DNA from 2 places in the Streptomyces sp. NPDC088915 genome. Region 1 is predicted to be linked to the other one. Evidence: riboswitches for the same ligand, from Rfam matches in the RefSeq annotation. Region 1 holds a riboswitch; the other holds the start of a gene.
What was found. Region 1 has a riboswitch for cyclic di-AMP ahead of ACIP5O_RS23640 (M23 family metallopeptidase). Riboswitches for the same ligand answer to the same signal wherever they lie in the genome.

Region 2: it holds a riboswitch for cyclic di-AMP, as region 1 does, so the genes downstream of both, ACIP5O_RS00075 (M23 family metallopeptidase) here and ACIP5O_RS23640 (M23 family metallopeptidase) in region 1, are expected to answer to the same signal.

What each region holds. Positions count from the first base shown of each region.
Region 1 is NZ_JBIVIR010000013.1:160,123-167,746, forward strand. Features, by position in the region: gene ACIP5O_RS23630 (HPr family phosphocarrier protein) at 1-222, shown strand, start outside; gene ACIP5O_RS23635 (GntR family transcriptional regulator) at 407-1,090, opposite strand; gene ACIP5O_RS23640 (M23 family metallopeptidase) at 1,292-2,062, opposite strand; cyclic di-AMP (ydaO/yuaA leader) riboswitch at 2,075-2,240, opposite strand; gene ACIP5O_RS23645 (M16 family metallopeptidase) at 2,494-3,861, opposite strand; gene ACIP5O_RS23650 (M16 family metallopeptidase) at 3,888-5,234, opposite strand; gene ACIP5O_RS23655 (DNA topoisomerase (ATP-hydrolyzing) subunit A) at 5,416-7,624, shown strand, end outside.
Region 2 is NZ_JBIVIR010000001.1:18,361-25,984, reverse strand. Features, by position in the region: gene ACIP5O_RS00085 (MerR family transcriptional regulator) at 34-774, shown strand; gene ACIP5O_RS00080 (PP2C family protein-serine/threonine phosphatase) at 977-2,182, shown strand; cyclic di-AMP (ydaO/yuaA leader) riboswitch at 2,527-2,677, shown strand; gene ACIP5O_RS00075 (M23 family metallopeptidase) at 2,689-3,804, shown strand; gene ACIP5O_RS00070 (aldo/keto reductase) at 3,878-4,831, shown strand; gene ACIP5O_RS00065 (PrsW family intramembrane metalloprotease) at 4,871-6,199, opposite strand; gene trmB (tRNA (guanosine(46)-N7)-methyltransferase TrmB) at 6,266-6,985, opposite strand; gene lhgO (L-2-hydroxyglutarate oxidase) at 7,200-7,624, opposite strand, start outside.

The DNA.
Region 1 (7,624 bases):
ATCTTCGTCCGTGCCGCCACGGCTTCCGGCGTTCCGGTGACGATCGCCAAGTCCGACGGCACCCCCGTGAACGCCGCCTCCATGCTCGCGGTGCTCGGCCTGGGCGCGCAGGGCGGCGAGGAGATCGTGCTCGCGTCGGACGCCGAGGGCGCCGAGGCCGCCCTGGACCGTCTGGCGAAGCTGGTCGCCGAGGGTCTGGACGAGCTTCCCGAGACCGTCTGACCCCTCGCGGTTCCCGCACTTCGAAAGGCCGCGGCCGCCGGAATTCCGGTGGCCGCGGCCTTTTTCTTTTCCGCTCCCCCGCCACCCCCGTTTCCGGGCGGCACGAAGTTTTCGGGCGACACAGGGTTTTCGGGCAGCACGAAAGGCCCCGCGCAATTCCCATTCTTTGTATACGGTGCGCGTGTTAATTCCGGGCACTCGTCGTGTTGACGACGTGTTGCGAAACCCTCACGCGTCCGCGCTCCGGCCCCTTGAGCCGGTGCAGCGACATCGAGCGCTCCGCGTGCAGCGCGGTGAGGGCCCTCGCCCGCTCGGCGTCCCCGCGCGCCACGGCGTCCACGATCGCGCCGTGCTCGGCCCAGGCCTCCACCGGCCGCTCGGGCTGCTCGACGGCGTACATCCAGGCGATCTTGTGCCGCAGCTGGGTGAGCAGCGCCGTCAGCGGCGGGCTGCCGGAGGCCTGCGCGAGCGTCTCGTGGAACCAGCCTCCGAGCGAGCGCAGGTCCTCGCCCTGGCCGCGCCTGGCCCGCTCCTGCCCCAGCCTGACCAGGCCGCGCAGCACCTTGAGGTGGGCGTCGGTGCGCCGCTGCGCGGCCCGCGCGGCCCCCAGCGGTTCGAGCAGCGCCCGCATGTCGAGCAGGTCGGCCGCCTCCTGCTCGGTGGGCTCGGCGACGTGCGCGCCCGCGTGGCGGCGGGTGAGGACGAAGCCCTCGGACTCCAGGGTGCGCAGCGCCTCGCGGACCGGGACGCGGGAGACCCCGTACCGGCGGGCGAGCTGCTCCTCGGTCAGCCGGCTGCCCCGCTCGAAGACGCCGGAGACGATGTCGTCCCGGATCGCCGTGCATACCGAATGCGCGGGAATGCGCATGTCCGACCTCCGCCTTGGTCGCGCGAGACAATGCGAGCGGCGCCTGTTCTGCGCCTGATCCGCGACTCTATTGCAGCATGCCGGAATTTCCGATGCCCCCATGGAATCCATGGCCACCTTTTGGTCGACGCGGGGGCGGCGAAAAGCCCCGGCTCAGCACGAGCCGGGGCTTTTGCGACGCGAGTGGGGCGGCGGGGCGGGTCAGACGGTGACGCCGCGGGCGCGGAGGTAGGCGACCGGGTCGATGTCGGAGCCGTACTCGGCGCTCGTGCGCGCCTCGAAGTGGAGGTGCGGCCCGGTCGAGTTCCCGGTCGAGCCCGAGACGCCGATCTGCTGGCCCGGTTCGACGGTCTGGCCGACGTACACCCCGATGGAGGAGAGGTGACCGTACTGGGTGTACGTGCCGTCGTGCATCCGGATGACGATGTTGTTGCCGTACGCGCCGCCCCAGCCGGCCTCGACGACGGTGCCGGAGCCGACGGAGACGACCCGGCTGCCGTAGGCGGCGTGGAAGTCGACGCCGGAGTGGCTGCCGGAGGACCAGAGCGAGCCGCCGGTCTGGTAGCCGGTGGACACGTACGAGCCGGAGACGGGGAGCTGGAAGGAGTTCAGACGGCGGCGCTCGGCCTCGCGGGCGGCGCGGGCCCTCTCCTCGCGGATCTCCTTGGCGCGGGCCTCGGCCTTGCGCTTCGCCTCGGCGCGGGCCTTCTGCTGGGCGACGGCCTCGAAGGCCTCCCGGTCCTGGGCGTCGGCCTGGGCGTTGAGCCGGTCGACGAGGGAGTCCTCGGCGATCACCTTGGTGAGGCCGGTGTCCTCGGGGGAGCGGTTGTCCGTGTCGGCGGCGAGCGCCGGGGAGGCCAGGGTTCCGATGACGCCGGTGGTGGCGAGCGTCGCCACGCCCGCGATGCCCGCGCCGCGGCGCGCCATCCGGCTCGAACCACGATGCTTCCCGGTGGCACGGGTGAACGCCATGAAGACGTTGTTCCTTTCCTTCCTTCTCGCCTACCGGGTTAGCTGACGGGTTCGGAGCAGGAAGGTCTCCTACGGGCCCCTCCGCGCGAGGCGAAGGCGTCCGATTCACCCCAGGGACTACGTGTGGGTCCCCGGCTCCCCAGGCTCGCGCCTGACGGGGACTCGGCGATGACTGTCCGGTGCCGCGGATGCGGCGGGTGCAACTGGCGGACAGCCGCACCGACGCTATGCGGACCGCCAGTCGATCACCAACCGAACATGACCTTTTGTAAGGCATGCCACAGGCCAGATGATCACTCTTGGCGCCAATACGGACAATTCACCGAGGCGTCCCTCGTGCGCTTCTCGTGCGCCTCTCGCGCGGACGGACGGAGGACCCCGACGATCCGTCACGTCGGGGTCCTCCGTGCGCCCGGCCGGGCAGGGCCCAATCAGCCGGTGACGACGGTCACTTCACCGATGCCGAGCGCCCGCACCGGCTCCGCGATCTGCGCCGCGTCGCCCACCAGGACCGTGACGAGCCGGTCCACCGGGAAGGCGCTGACCACGGCCGCGGTCGCCTCGACGGTGCCCGTCTCGGCCAGGCGCGCGTACAACTGGGCCTGGAAGTCGTCCGGGAGGTGCTGCTCCACCTGGTCGGCGAGCGTCCCGGCGACGGAGGCGGCCGTCTCGTACTTGAGCGGCGCCACCCCCACCAGGTTCTGCACGGCGGTCTCCCGCTCGGCGTCCGTGAGCCCCTCGGCGGCCAGGGTGCGCAGCACCTTCCACAGGTCGTCCAGGGCCGGGCCCGTGTTGGGGGTGTCGACGGAGCCGCTGATGGCGAGCATCGCGGCGCCGTTCCCCCCGGCGTCCGAGCGGAGCACCTGCCCGAAGGCCCGCACGCCGTACGTGTAGCCCTTCTCCTCGCGCAGGACCCGGTCCAGACGCGAGGTCAGGGTCCCGCCGAGGCAGTACGTGCCGAGGACCTGGGCCGGCCAGGCGCGGGCGTGCCGGTCCGGACCGATCCGGCCGATGAGGAGCTGGGTCTGGACGGCGCCGGGGCGGTCCACGACGACGACCCGGCCGGTGTCGTCGGCGGTGATCGGCGGCATCGGCAGCGCCTCGCCGGGCTCGCCGGTCCAGGCGCCCAGCGTCTCCGCGAGGACCTTCTCCAGGTCGACGCCGGTCAGGTCGCCGACGACCACGGCGGTGGCCGTGGCGGGCCGCACGTGCGCCTCGTAGAAGGCGCGGACCGCAGCGGCGTCGATCGCCGCGACGGTCTCCTCGGTGCCCTGGCGCGGCCGGGACATCCGGGAGTCGGCCGGGAACAGTTCCTTGGAGAGCTGCTTGGCGGCGCGCCGGGCCGGGTTGGCCGTCTCGTGCGGGATCTCGTCGAGGCGGTTGCGCACCAGGCGCTCGACCTCGGTGTCCAGGAACGCCGGAGCGATCAGGGCCTCGGCGAGCAGCCCGAGCGCCTTGGGCAGCCGGGAGACCGGGACCTCCAGGGAGACCCGTACGCCCGGGTGGTCGGCGTGCGCGTCGAGGGTGGCGCCGCAGCGCTCCAGCTCGGCCGCGAACTCCTCGGCGCCGTGCTGGTCGGTGCCCTCGGAGAGCGCGCGGGCCATGATGGTGGCCACGCCGTCGAGACCGGCGGGCTCGGCGTCCAGCGGGGCCGGCAGGAAGAGCTCCACGGCGACGACCTGCTGGCCGGGGCGGTGGCTGGTGAGGACGGTCAGGCCGTTCTCCAGGGTGCCGCGGTCCGGGGCCGGGAAGGCCCAGGGGCGGGCGGTGCCCGGCGCCGGCTGCGGGTGGAACTCCATGCTCGTCAAAGACGCGGCAGCGTCGGTCACTGGTCCGCTCCCTCTTCCTCGTCGCTGTCGCTCTGTTGGGTGGCCACCGGCTCGTAGACCAGGACCGCGCGGTTGTCCGGGCGCAGCCGGGCCGCGGCGGCCTCCCGCACCTCCTCGGCGGTGATGCCGAGGACGCGGTCGACGGCGGTGAGGGCGAGCTGCGGGTCGCCGAACAGCACGGCGAACCGGCACAGTTCGTCGGCGCGGCCCGCGACGGTGCCGAGCCGGTCCAGCCACTCGCGCTCCAGCTGGGCCTGCGCGCGCTCCATCTCCTCCGGAGTGGGGCCCTCGGCGGCGAACCGGGCGAGCTCCTCGTCGACGGCGGCCTCGATCTCCGGGACCTCGACGCCGCCGGACGTCTTGACGTCCAGCCAGCCGAGCGAGGGCGCCCCGGCGAGCCGCAGCAGCCCGAAACCGGCGGCGACGGCCGTGCGGTCCCGGCGGACCAGGCGGTTGTGCAGCCGGGAGGACTCCCCGCCGCCCAGGACCGTCAGGGCCAGGTCGGCGGCGTCGCACTCGCGCGTGCCGTCGTGCGGCAGCCGGTAGGCGGCCATCAGGGCGCGCGCCGGGACCTCCTCCTCGACGACCTCGCGCAGCTGCTCGCCGATGACGTCGGGCAGCGAGCCGTCGCGCGGGGCCGGCTTGCCGTCGTGGGACGGGATGGAGCCGAAGTACTTCTCGACCCACGCGAGGGTCTGCGCCGGGTCGATGTCGCCGACGACGGAGAGCACCGCGTTGTTCGGGGCGTAGTACGTGCGGAAGAAGTCCCGCGCGTCCTCCAGGGTGGCCGCGTCCAGGTCGGCCATGGAGCCGATGGGCGTGTGGTGGTAGGGGTGGCCCTCCGGGTAGGCGAGCGCGGTCAGCTTCTCGAAGGCCGTGCCGTACGGCACGTTGTCGTAGCGCTGGCGGCGCTCGTTCTTGACGACGTCCCGCTGGTTCTCCATGGACTCGTCGTCCAGGGCGGCGAGCAGCGAGCCCATGCGGTCCGCCTCCAGCCAGAGCGCGAGCTCCAGCTGGTGGGTGGGCATGGTCTCGAAGTAGTTGGTGCGCTCGAAGCTCGTCGTGCCGTTCAGCGAGCCGCCCGCGCCCTGCACCAGCTCGAAGTGGCCGTTGCCGTGGACCTGCTTCGAGCCCTGGAACATCAGGTGCTCGAAGAGGTGGGCGAGGCCCGTGCGGCCCTCGACCTCGTGGCGCGAGCCGACGTCGTACCAGAGGCAGACCGCGGCGACCGGGGTCAGGTGGTCCTCGGAGAGCACCACGCGCAGGCCGTTCGCCAACCGGTGCTCGGTCGCTGTCAGGCCGCCGGAGCCGGCCTCGGCCGTGGCCGTGTGACCCATGGGCATGTACGTCCCTTCGATGGCGGTGTGAAAAAGTCCTGCCACTGTATGCAAGCGCGCCGACACCTGGCGAAGTTCCCGTCCCTTCGAGATGTCCCTCTTCCGGGTCGCGGTCGGCGTTGTCGGTGGCACGGTCCACAATGGTCCGCGTCAGATCAACCTTGTTGGTGAAGGAGCCGCAGCCGCGATGGCCCGCCGCAGCACGAAGACACCGCCGCCGGACGACGCGTACGAGGAGAGGATCCTCGACATCGACGTCGTCGACGAGATGCAGGGCTCCTTCCTCGAGTACGCGTACTCGGTGATCTACTCGCGCGCGCTCCCGGACGCCCGCGACGGGATGAAGCCCGTCCAGCGCCGCATCGTCTACCAGATGAACGAGATGGGGCTGCGCCCCGACCGCGGCTTCGTGAAGTGCGCCCGGGTCGTCGGCGAGGTGATGGGCAAGCTGCACCCGCACGGCGACGCGTCGATCTACGACGCGATGGTCCGCATGGCACAGCCCTTCTCCATGCGCCTCCCGCTCGTCGACGGCCACGGCAACTTCGGTTCCCTCGGCAACGACGACCCGCCGGCCGCCATGCGGTACACCGAGTCGCGGATGGCCCCGGCCGCGCTGCTCATGACCGAGTCCATCGAAGAGGACACGGTCGACTTCGCGCCGAACTACGACGGCCAGGAGCAGGAGCCGGCGGCGCTGCCCGCCGCCTACCCGAACCTGCTGGTCAACGGCGCGTCCGGCATCGCGGTCGGCATGGCGACCAACATGCCCCCGCACAACCTCGGCGAGGTCGTCGCGGCCGCCCGCCACCTGATCCGGCACCCGAACGCCGACCTCGAGACGCTGATGCGCTTCGTGCCCGGCCCGGACCTGCCGACCGGCGGCCGCATCGTCGGCCTCTCCGGCATCAAGGACGCGTACGCGTCGGGGCGCGGCTCCTTCAAGATCCGCGCCACCGCGACCGTGGAGACCGTGACGGCGCGCCGCAAGGGCATCGTCGTGACCGAGCTGCCCTTCACGGTCGGCCCCGAGAAGGTCATCTCCAAGATCAAGGACCTGGTCGGCTCCAAGAAGCTCCAGGGCATCGCGGACGTCAAGGACCTCACCGACCGCAGCCACGGCCTGCGCCTGGTCATCGAGATCAAGAACGGCTTCGTGCCCGAGGCCGTCCTGGAGCAGCTCTACAAGCTGACGCCGATGGAGGAGTCCTTCGGCATCAACAACGTGGCGCTCGTCGACGGCCAGCCGCTCACCCTCGGCCTCAAGGAGCTCCTGGAGGTCTACCTGGACCACCGCTTCGACGTGGTCCGCCGCCGCTCCGAGTTCCGCCGCACCAAGAAGCGCGACCGGCTCCACCTGGTCGAGGGCCTGCTCGTGGCGCTGCTCGACATCGACGAGGTCATCCGCCTCATCCGGGAGAGCGACAACTCCGCGCAGGCCAAGGAGCGCCTGATGGAGCGCTTCTCCCTGAGCGAGATCCAGACGCAGTACATCCTGGACACCCCGCTGCGCCGCCTCACCAGGTTCGACCGGATCGAGCTGGAGGGCGAGCGCGACCGCCTCAACGGCGAGATCGATGAGCTGACCGGGATCCTGGAGTCCGACGCGGAGCTGCGCAAGCTGGTCTCGGCGGAGCTGGCCTCGGTCGCCAAGAAGTTCGCCACGGACCGCCGGACCGTCCTGCTCGAATCGGCCGGCACGCCCGTCGCGGCCACGTCCCTCCAGGTCGCGGACGACCCGTGCCGGGTCCTGCTGTCCTCGACCGGCCTGCTGGCGCGCACGGCGACGGAGGACCTGCCGCCCACCGACCCGGACGCGAAGCGGGTCAAGCACGACGTGATCGTGTCGGTGGTGGCCGCCACCCAGCGCGGTGACGTCGGCGCGGTGACCTCGGCCGGCCGGCTGCTGCGGATCGCGGTGATCGACCTGCCGCAGCTACCGGACACCGCGTCCGTCCCGAACCTGGCGGGCGGCGCGCCGCTGTCGGAGTTCCTCTCGCTGGAGGCGGACGAGACGGTGGTCTGCCTGACGACCCTCGAAGAGGCCTCGCAGGGGCTCGCCCTCGGCACGCTCCAGGGCGTGGTGAAGCGGGTGGTGCCGGACTACCCGGCGAACAAGGACGAGCTGGAGGTCATCACCCTCAAGGACGGCGACCGGATCGTCGGCGCGACCGAGCTGCGGACGGGCGAGGAGGACCTGGTCTTCATCACCTCCGACGCCCAGTTGCTGCGCTACCCGGCGTCCCAGGTGCGGCCCCAGGGCCGGCCCGCGGGCGGCATGGCGGGCGTCAAGCTGACCGCGGGCGCCGAGGTCCTCTCGTTCACGGCGGTCGACCCGGCGGCGGAGGCGGTGGTCTTCACGGTCGCGGGCTCCACGGGCACCCTGGACCCCGCCG
Region 2 (7,624 bases), on a different contig from region 1:
CTTGACGCAACGTCAAGATCTAGCGTTCTCGTCATGGAGTGGTCGATCCAGGAGATCGCCAAGAAGGCCGGCACCACCAGCCGCACCCTCCGGCACTACGGGGAGCGCGGACTGCTGGAGCCGAGCCGGATCGGCGCGAACGGTTACCGGTACTACGACCAGGCGGCGCTCGTGCGGCTGCAGCGGATCCTGCTGCTGCGCGAGCTGGGGCTCTCGCTGCCCGCCATCGCCGAGGTCCTCGCGGGCCAGCGGGACACCACCGCCGCCCTGCGCACCCATCTCGCCCTCCTGGAGCAGGAGCGCGAGCGCATCGGACGTCAGATCATGTCGGTGCGGACCACTCTCCAGAAGACCGAGGACGGAGAGGAAATCATGGCAGACGAGATGTTCGACGGTTTCGACCACACGAGATACGAGGAGGAGGTCACCCACCGCTGGGGCCGCGAGGCGTACGAGCAGGGCGACCGGTGGTGGCGCTCGCTGGACGAGGAGCAGAAGCGGGCGTTCATCGAGGAGCAGGCCGGCATCGCCCGCGACTTCGGGAGGGCGGCGCGGGACGGCCTGGCCGCCGACAGCGACGAGGTGCAGGCCCTCGCGCGGCGCCAGGTCGCCTGGCTGTCGACCACCACGACGCCGACCAAGGAGTACGTGATCGGCCTCGGCCGGATGTACGTCGACGACCCCCGCTTCACCAAGAACTACGACAGGTACGGCGAGGGCACCGCGGTCCTCGTCCGGGACGCGCTGGCGGTCTACGCCGAGCGGAACATGTAGCTCCCGGCCCCGGCTCCCGCCCCCCGGCCCCGGGTTCCGCCCAGGCCCCGGGCCCCGCCCAGGCGCCCAGGTCCCGCCCGGCCCCGGGCGCCGCCCCCGTACGCCGGTCGGCCGTGCGGAGTCGCCGTCCGCCGGGGCGGCGGCCACTCTGGAAGGGCGCGGTACGGGGCCGCGGGCGGGCGGACCGGGCAGGAGAGAACAGGTGGGGCACCCCCTAGGAGCGGCGGGCCGAGGGAGGCGGGGCGGTGAGGGCCGTCCCGCGTACCGGGGCGCCCGGCGGTTCATCCGCGCGCTGCCGCCGATGATCATCGTGGGCGGCATCCTCTTCGACGTGACGACCCCCGCCCCGTACACCGCCTCCCCGATGCTCGCCGCCGCCCCGCTGGTCGCCGCGCCCTTCTTCTCCCTGCTCACGACCCTCCTCACCGGGATCGCCGCCGTCCTCGCCTCGGTCGGCCTCTACCTCTTCAGCGACGACGTCACCCGCGCCCCGGCCGTCGCCGAGACCCTGACCGTGCTCACCGTCTCCGGGCTCGCCCTCCTCATCAACCGGGTGGTGCGCCGCAGCGGCGAGCGGCTCGCCTCGGCGCGGGTCATCGCGGAGACCGCGCAGAAGGCGGTGCTGCCGACGCCCGCCGAGCGGATCGGCGGGCTGCGGTGCGCGGCCCGTTACGAGGCGGCGCAGGCGGACGCGTTCATCGGCGGCGACCTCTTCGCCGTGCAGGACACCCCGCACGGGGTGCGGCTCGTGGTCGGGGACGTGCGGGGCAAGGGCCTCGAAGCGGTCGAGGCCGTCGCCGTCGTCATCGGGGCCTTCCGGGAGGCGGCCGAGCAGGAGCGGACCCTGGAGGGCGTGGCGGAGCGGCTCGAACGGGCGCTGGACCGGGAGGGCACCCGCCGGGACAGCCTCGACGCCGTCGAGGGGTTCACCACCGCCGTCCTGGCCGAGATCCCGCGCTCCGACGGCAGCGGCACCTTCGACGGCTTCGTACGGGTCGTCAACCGGGGGCATCCGCCCCCGCTGGTGCTGCACGGGGACGGGCGGGTCGAACCGGTCGATCCGAGCCGGCCGGCGCTGCCCCTCGGCATGGGGGACCTCGCGTCGTGGCCGGACCGTGCCGAGGCCCGGCCGTACCCGCCGGGCACGACGCTGCTCTTCTACACCGACGGCCTCTCGGAGGCGCGGAACGCGCAGGGCGTCTTCTACGACCCGGCGGAGCGGCTGGCGGGGCGGATCTTCCCCGGACCCGAGGAGGTGCTCGACGCACTCGTGGACGACGTACGGCTCCACACGGGCGGCGGGGCGACGGACGACATGGCGCTGCTCGCGCTGAGCCGCCCGGCGGCGGGGCAGCCGGAGAGGCGCCGGACGATGCCGGTGGTGCCGCCCGGGAGGCCCCGCCACTGACCGCCCCCCGGCCCCGCGCGGCCCCGCCACCGACCGCTCCCCGGCTCCGCGCGGCCCCCGCCACCGACCGCCCCCCCGGGCCCCGCGCGGCCCCGCCACCGGCCTCCCGGCGGCCCCCGTCACCACGGGTAGTCGGAATATCTCCCTGCGATAACAATTGACGTAACGTCAGGTCGCAGGGGGTTTGCCGCTCCCGGAGCCCGCTTTGCTGAAGGGGGGTCAAGTCGGACCATTCCCTACCAATTCACTGAATGATCAAGGGGAACGGCTTGGAATCGGGACCCCCTGTCTATTAACGTTCGATAACGCAGCGCGGTCGTCCCAGCCGTCGCAAGAGACGGCACCGTGCGCACGCGCCGAATCCCGCAAGGGAACCGGGGAACCACCATTTGGGGTGAATCGAGCCCTTCGCACCCACCCGTGCGACCGGGCCCGTAGGAGACCTTCCTGCTCCGAACCCGTCAGCTAACCCGGTAGGCGAGAAGGAAGGAAAGGAGCGCGCCTCCGTGGCGTCCAACACCCCTGCCCCCGAAGCCCCCTTCGATGCCTTCGGCGGCGGTGCGGCCCCCTCCGCCCCGGACACCGAGTGGAACCCCACCGAGGATTCCCTCCGCTCCCAGAACCGCTCCGGCGGCCGCCACCGGGTCGTCAAGCAGCGCTCCAACTTCGCCCGTTCCTCCACCGTTCTCGGCGTCGGCGTCATCGCGGCCGTCGGCGCGGGCGGCCTCGCCACCGCGCAGGACAAGCCCCCGGTGGCCATATCCCTCCCGGACCTCCCGGACCTGAACCTGCCCGACGCCCACGACCTCCCCGGCGTCGGCGCGCTCCTGCCCGGCCAGGAGGAGCGGGAGACGGTCCCCGCGGACCGCGCCAACCCGAACCCGCTGACCTCCGCCACGTACACCACCGAGGCCGACGACCGGGCCGCGCGGACCGGGCAGGTCACGCGGGCGAGCCTGACGACCGCGGACGCCCCGAGCGCCGCCGACGCCGGTGAGGCCCTGCGCGCCCGCATCCTCCAGCAGGCCGAGCAGCAGCAGGCCTCCGCCGACGCCGCCGAGAAGGCCGCCGCCGAGGCGAAGGCCAAGGCCGACGCCGCGGAGAAGGCCGAAGCCGAGGCCAAGGCGAAGGCCGCGGAGAAGGCCGAGGCGGAGGCCAAGGCCAAGGCGGAGGCGGAAGCCCGGGCGAAGGCCGAGGCCGAGCGCCTCGCCGAGCTCGCGGCCAGCTACTCGATGCCCCTCTCCTCGTACACCCTCACCGCCACCTACATGCAGTCCGGCTCGATGTGGTCCTCCGGCCACCACACCGGCCTCGACTTCGCGGCCCCCACCGGCACCCCGCTCAAGGCGGTCCACGGCGCCACGGTGAAGTCGGCGGGCTGGTCCGGCTCCTACGGCTACCGGATCGTCCTGGAGCTGGAGGACGGCACCGAGGTCTGGTACTGCCACCTCTCCTCCATGACGGTCTCCGCGGGCCAGACCGTGGGCACCGGCGAGACGATCGGCCGCGTCGGCGCCACCGGGAACGTCTCCGGCGCCCACCTCCACATGGAGGTCCACCCCGGCGGCGGCGACGGCGTCGACCCGGCGGCCTGGCTGCGCTCCAAGGGCCTGACGGTCTGACCCCGCCGAAGCCGCGCGAACCACGCACGGCACGCACGGAATAGGTCCGGTGGCGGAGACCGTTGATCACTCCATGACCTCTCTCCGTACGCTGGGCACGTCCGACCTCCACGTCTTCCCGCTCGCCCTCGGCGGCAACGTCTTCGGCTGGACCGCCGACGAGGCGCAGTCCTTCGCCGTCCTCGACGCCTACGCCGCCGCGGGCGGCAACTTCGTCGACTCCGCCGACGTCTACTCGGCCTGGGCCGAGGGCAACGAGGGCGGCGAGTCCGAGACCGTCATCGGTCGCTGGCTCGCCTCCCGCGGCAACCGCGACGACGTCGTCGTCGCCACCAAGGCCGGCGCCCACCCCCGGTTCAAGGGGCTCTCCGCCCCCACGATCAAGGCCGCCGCCGAGGAGTCCCTGCGCCGCCTCGGCACCGACCGCATCGACCTGTACTACACGCACTTCGACGACGAGTCCGTCCCCGTCGAGGAGATCGTCACCGCCCTCGACCAGCTGGTGAGGGACGGCAAGGTACGGGCCGTCGCCGCCTCCAACATCTCCCCCGAGCGGCTCCGCGCCTCCCTCGACTTCGCCGAGGCCGAGGGCCTCGCCCGCTACGTCGCCCTCCAGCCGCACTACAACCTGGTCTCCCGCGAGACCTACGAGGGCCCGCTCCTGGAGACCGCCGAGGAGGCGGGGCTCGCCGCCGTCCCGTACTACGGCCTCGCCTCCGGCTTCCTCACCGGCAAGTACCGCCCCGGCACCAGCGTCGACAGCGCCCGCGCCGCCGGGGCCGGCAAGCACCTCGACACCGAGCGGGGCCGGGCCGTGCTCTCCGCGCTCGACGCGGTCGCCGGGGCGCACGGCGCCGAACCCGCCACCGTCGCCCTCGCCTGGCTCGCCTCCCGGCCGACGGTCGTCGCGCCGATCGCCTCGGCCCGTACGGTCGAACAGCTCCCGGCCCTGGTCGCGTCCGCCGACCTGGAGCTCACGGACGAGGAGCTGACCCTCCTGACCGAGGCGTCGGCGGCCCGGGGCTGACCGGGGTTTCGGCAGCCCGGGGCTGACGCCGGACAGACCCTAACCGCGGTAGGGGTTGTAGCCGCCGTAGTCCAGGTACTGCGGCGGCGTCCACGCCCGGCCCGTCGCCCGGGCCGCGTACGTCAGCGCGGGCGAGGCGACCGCCCGGCGCTGCCACAGGTGGTGAAGCAGCTCCTGCTCGCGGGCCGTGAAGTCGGGCCCGGCGGTGCCGCGCCGGGCCCGGTCCCGCAGGAACGCGAGGGTCGTCGCGAAGGACTCGTACTCGCCGACGGCCCGCGCGCCCCGCTTGCCGTACGTCCGGGCGGCGTAGGAGCGGGCGAGCTGCCGGGCCCGCATCGAGGAGAGCGCGAGCGGCTCGTCGGGGGAGAGCCAGCCGGCCGCCGCGTACGCCGGGAGCTCCCCGGAGAGCGTGCGCAGCTCCCGCTGCCGACTCCACACCGCCAGCCAGGTCAGCAGGCCGAAGGCCGGCATCATGAGCGCCCCGTACACCGCGTAGAAGGCCCAGGGGCCGCCGAAGGTGGCCGAGCCGTTCCAGGCGGCGTGCATGCCCATGGCGAGCAGCAGTCCGGCGAGCGGCAGCAGCACCTTCCGCAGCCGCTTCCCGCGCGGGGCGAGCGCGGCGAGGCCGAAGCCGATGCCGGTGAGCGCGGTGAACAGCGGGTGCGCGAAGGGCGACATCACGACCCGGACGAAGAAGGTCCCGGCGGTCATCATGCCGATGCCGGTGGCGCCCACCTCCTGGTCCTCGCCGAAGGCGTTGCCGAGGTAGAGGATGTTCTCGGTGAAGGCGAAGCCGGTCGCGGTGAAACCGGCGATCACCACCCCGTCGACGAGGCCGCCGAAGTTCCGGCGGCGGAAGAGGAAGAGCAGCAGGATCGCGGCGGCCTTGGCGCTCTCCTCCACCACCGGCGCGATGACGGTGGCGCCGAGGTGGTCGGCGGAGTCCGGGTCGGCGGTGGCCGTGGCGATCCAGCGGACCGCGAAGGAGTTCGCCAGGATCGCGACGAGCGCGGCGGCGAAGGCGCCCCACGCGAAGGCGAAGAGCAGGTTCTTCCACGGTCCGGGCTCGACCCGGTCGAGCCAGCGGAAGGCCGCCATCAGCAGCGGTACGGGGAGCACGGCGAGGGCCAGGCCGACGAGGAAGCCCTGCGTGCCCGTCTGCTCGCGGACCAGCGCCAGGATGACCAGCGCGCAGATCGCGAGCACGGTGACCAGGCATATCGCCCGGACCAGCCGACTGCGCCAGAAGGCCCGGCGCGGCCGGTAGCGCCACTGGGAGCGGTCGGCGGCGGCGGGGAAGGCCGGCTCCTCCGTGTCCCGGTGGGGTACGGGTACGGGGGCGGCTTCGACGGGGGCGGGGTTCGACACGTGAGCGACCCTAACGACCGGGACGGACAGAGGGCGACGCACTTACGAACCGCGTCCCATGCCTTGTCACGTCCTCCTGAAGAGGAGGTCGTGGACGACGTGCCCCTTGTCGAGCCCCTGGCCCTCGAAGCGGGTGAGGGGACGGAAGCCGGGGCGGGGCGCGTAGCCGCCGTCGGCCTGCGTGTTCTCGAAGTCCGGGTGCGCGGTGAGCACCTCCAGCATCTGCTCGGCGTACTCCTCCCAGTCGGTGGCGCAGTGCAGGACGGCACCGGGCTTGAGCCGGGTCGCGAGGAGGCCGAGGAACTCGGGCTGGATCAGCCGCCGCTTGTGGTGGCGGGCCTTGGGCCACGGGTCCGGGAAGTACACCCGGCAGCCGTCGAGGGAGTCACCGGTGAGCATCTCGCGGAGCAGGATGATCGCGTCGCCGTTGGCCACCCGGACGTTGGTGAGGCCGTTGCGGTCGGCGAGGCCGAGCAGGTTGCCCTGGCCGGGGGTGTGCACGTCCACGGCGAGGATGCCGGTGCCGGGGTCGGCGGCCGCCATCTGCGCGGTCGCCTCGCCCATCCCGAAGCCGATCTCCAGGACGACCGGGAGCCCGCCGAACATCTCCTCCAGGTCCAGGACCCGCTTGCCGTCGATGTCGAGGCCCCAGTCGGGCCACCGCTTCAGCATCGCCTCGGCCTGCCCGGCGGTCACCCGGCTGCGCCGCGGCTGGAAGCTCCGGATCCGCCGCTCGTGGTGCGACCCGGCGGGATCGGGCAGGGGCCCCTCTCCGGGGGCGAACATCCGACTGCCCCGCCGCGCGACGGGCTGGGAGGCGGGGTCGGCGACGGGACGCGGGCTGTTCTCAGGCTGCTCAGACACAATGCGGCCGATTCTACGGGTGGGGACGACGCTCCCGCGCGGGCACGCGCGGGCCCACCGGGGGGCCGGGGCCGGTGGCCGGATGGCCGTGCCGGTACGTCCGGCAGTGCCCGGCCCGGAAGCGCGCGATCGACCCCTACAGGAGCGCCAGCGCCCGCCCCGCCACCTCCCGCCCGATCGGCAGCGAGGCCGTCGCCGCCGGCGAGGGCGCGTTCAGGACGTGGACCGTGCGCGCCGCCTCCCGGATCAGGAAGTCGTCGACGAGCGTCCCGTCCCGCAGCACCGCCTGCGCCCGCACGCCCGGCGCGGCCCGCCGCAGGTCGGACTCCTCCACCACCGGCAGGAGCCGCCGCACCGCCTCCGTGAAGGCCCGCTTCGAGAGCGAGCGGTGCAGCTCGCCCGCCCCGTACCGCCAGTGCTCCCGGGCGATGGCCCACGCGCCGGGCCAGGCCAGGGTGGCGCCCAGCTCGCGCGGGCGGACGACGGACCAGCCGTACCCCTCGCGGGCGAGCGCCGGGACCGCGTTCGGCCCGATGTGGACCCCGCCGTCGACGCCCCGCG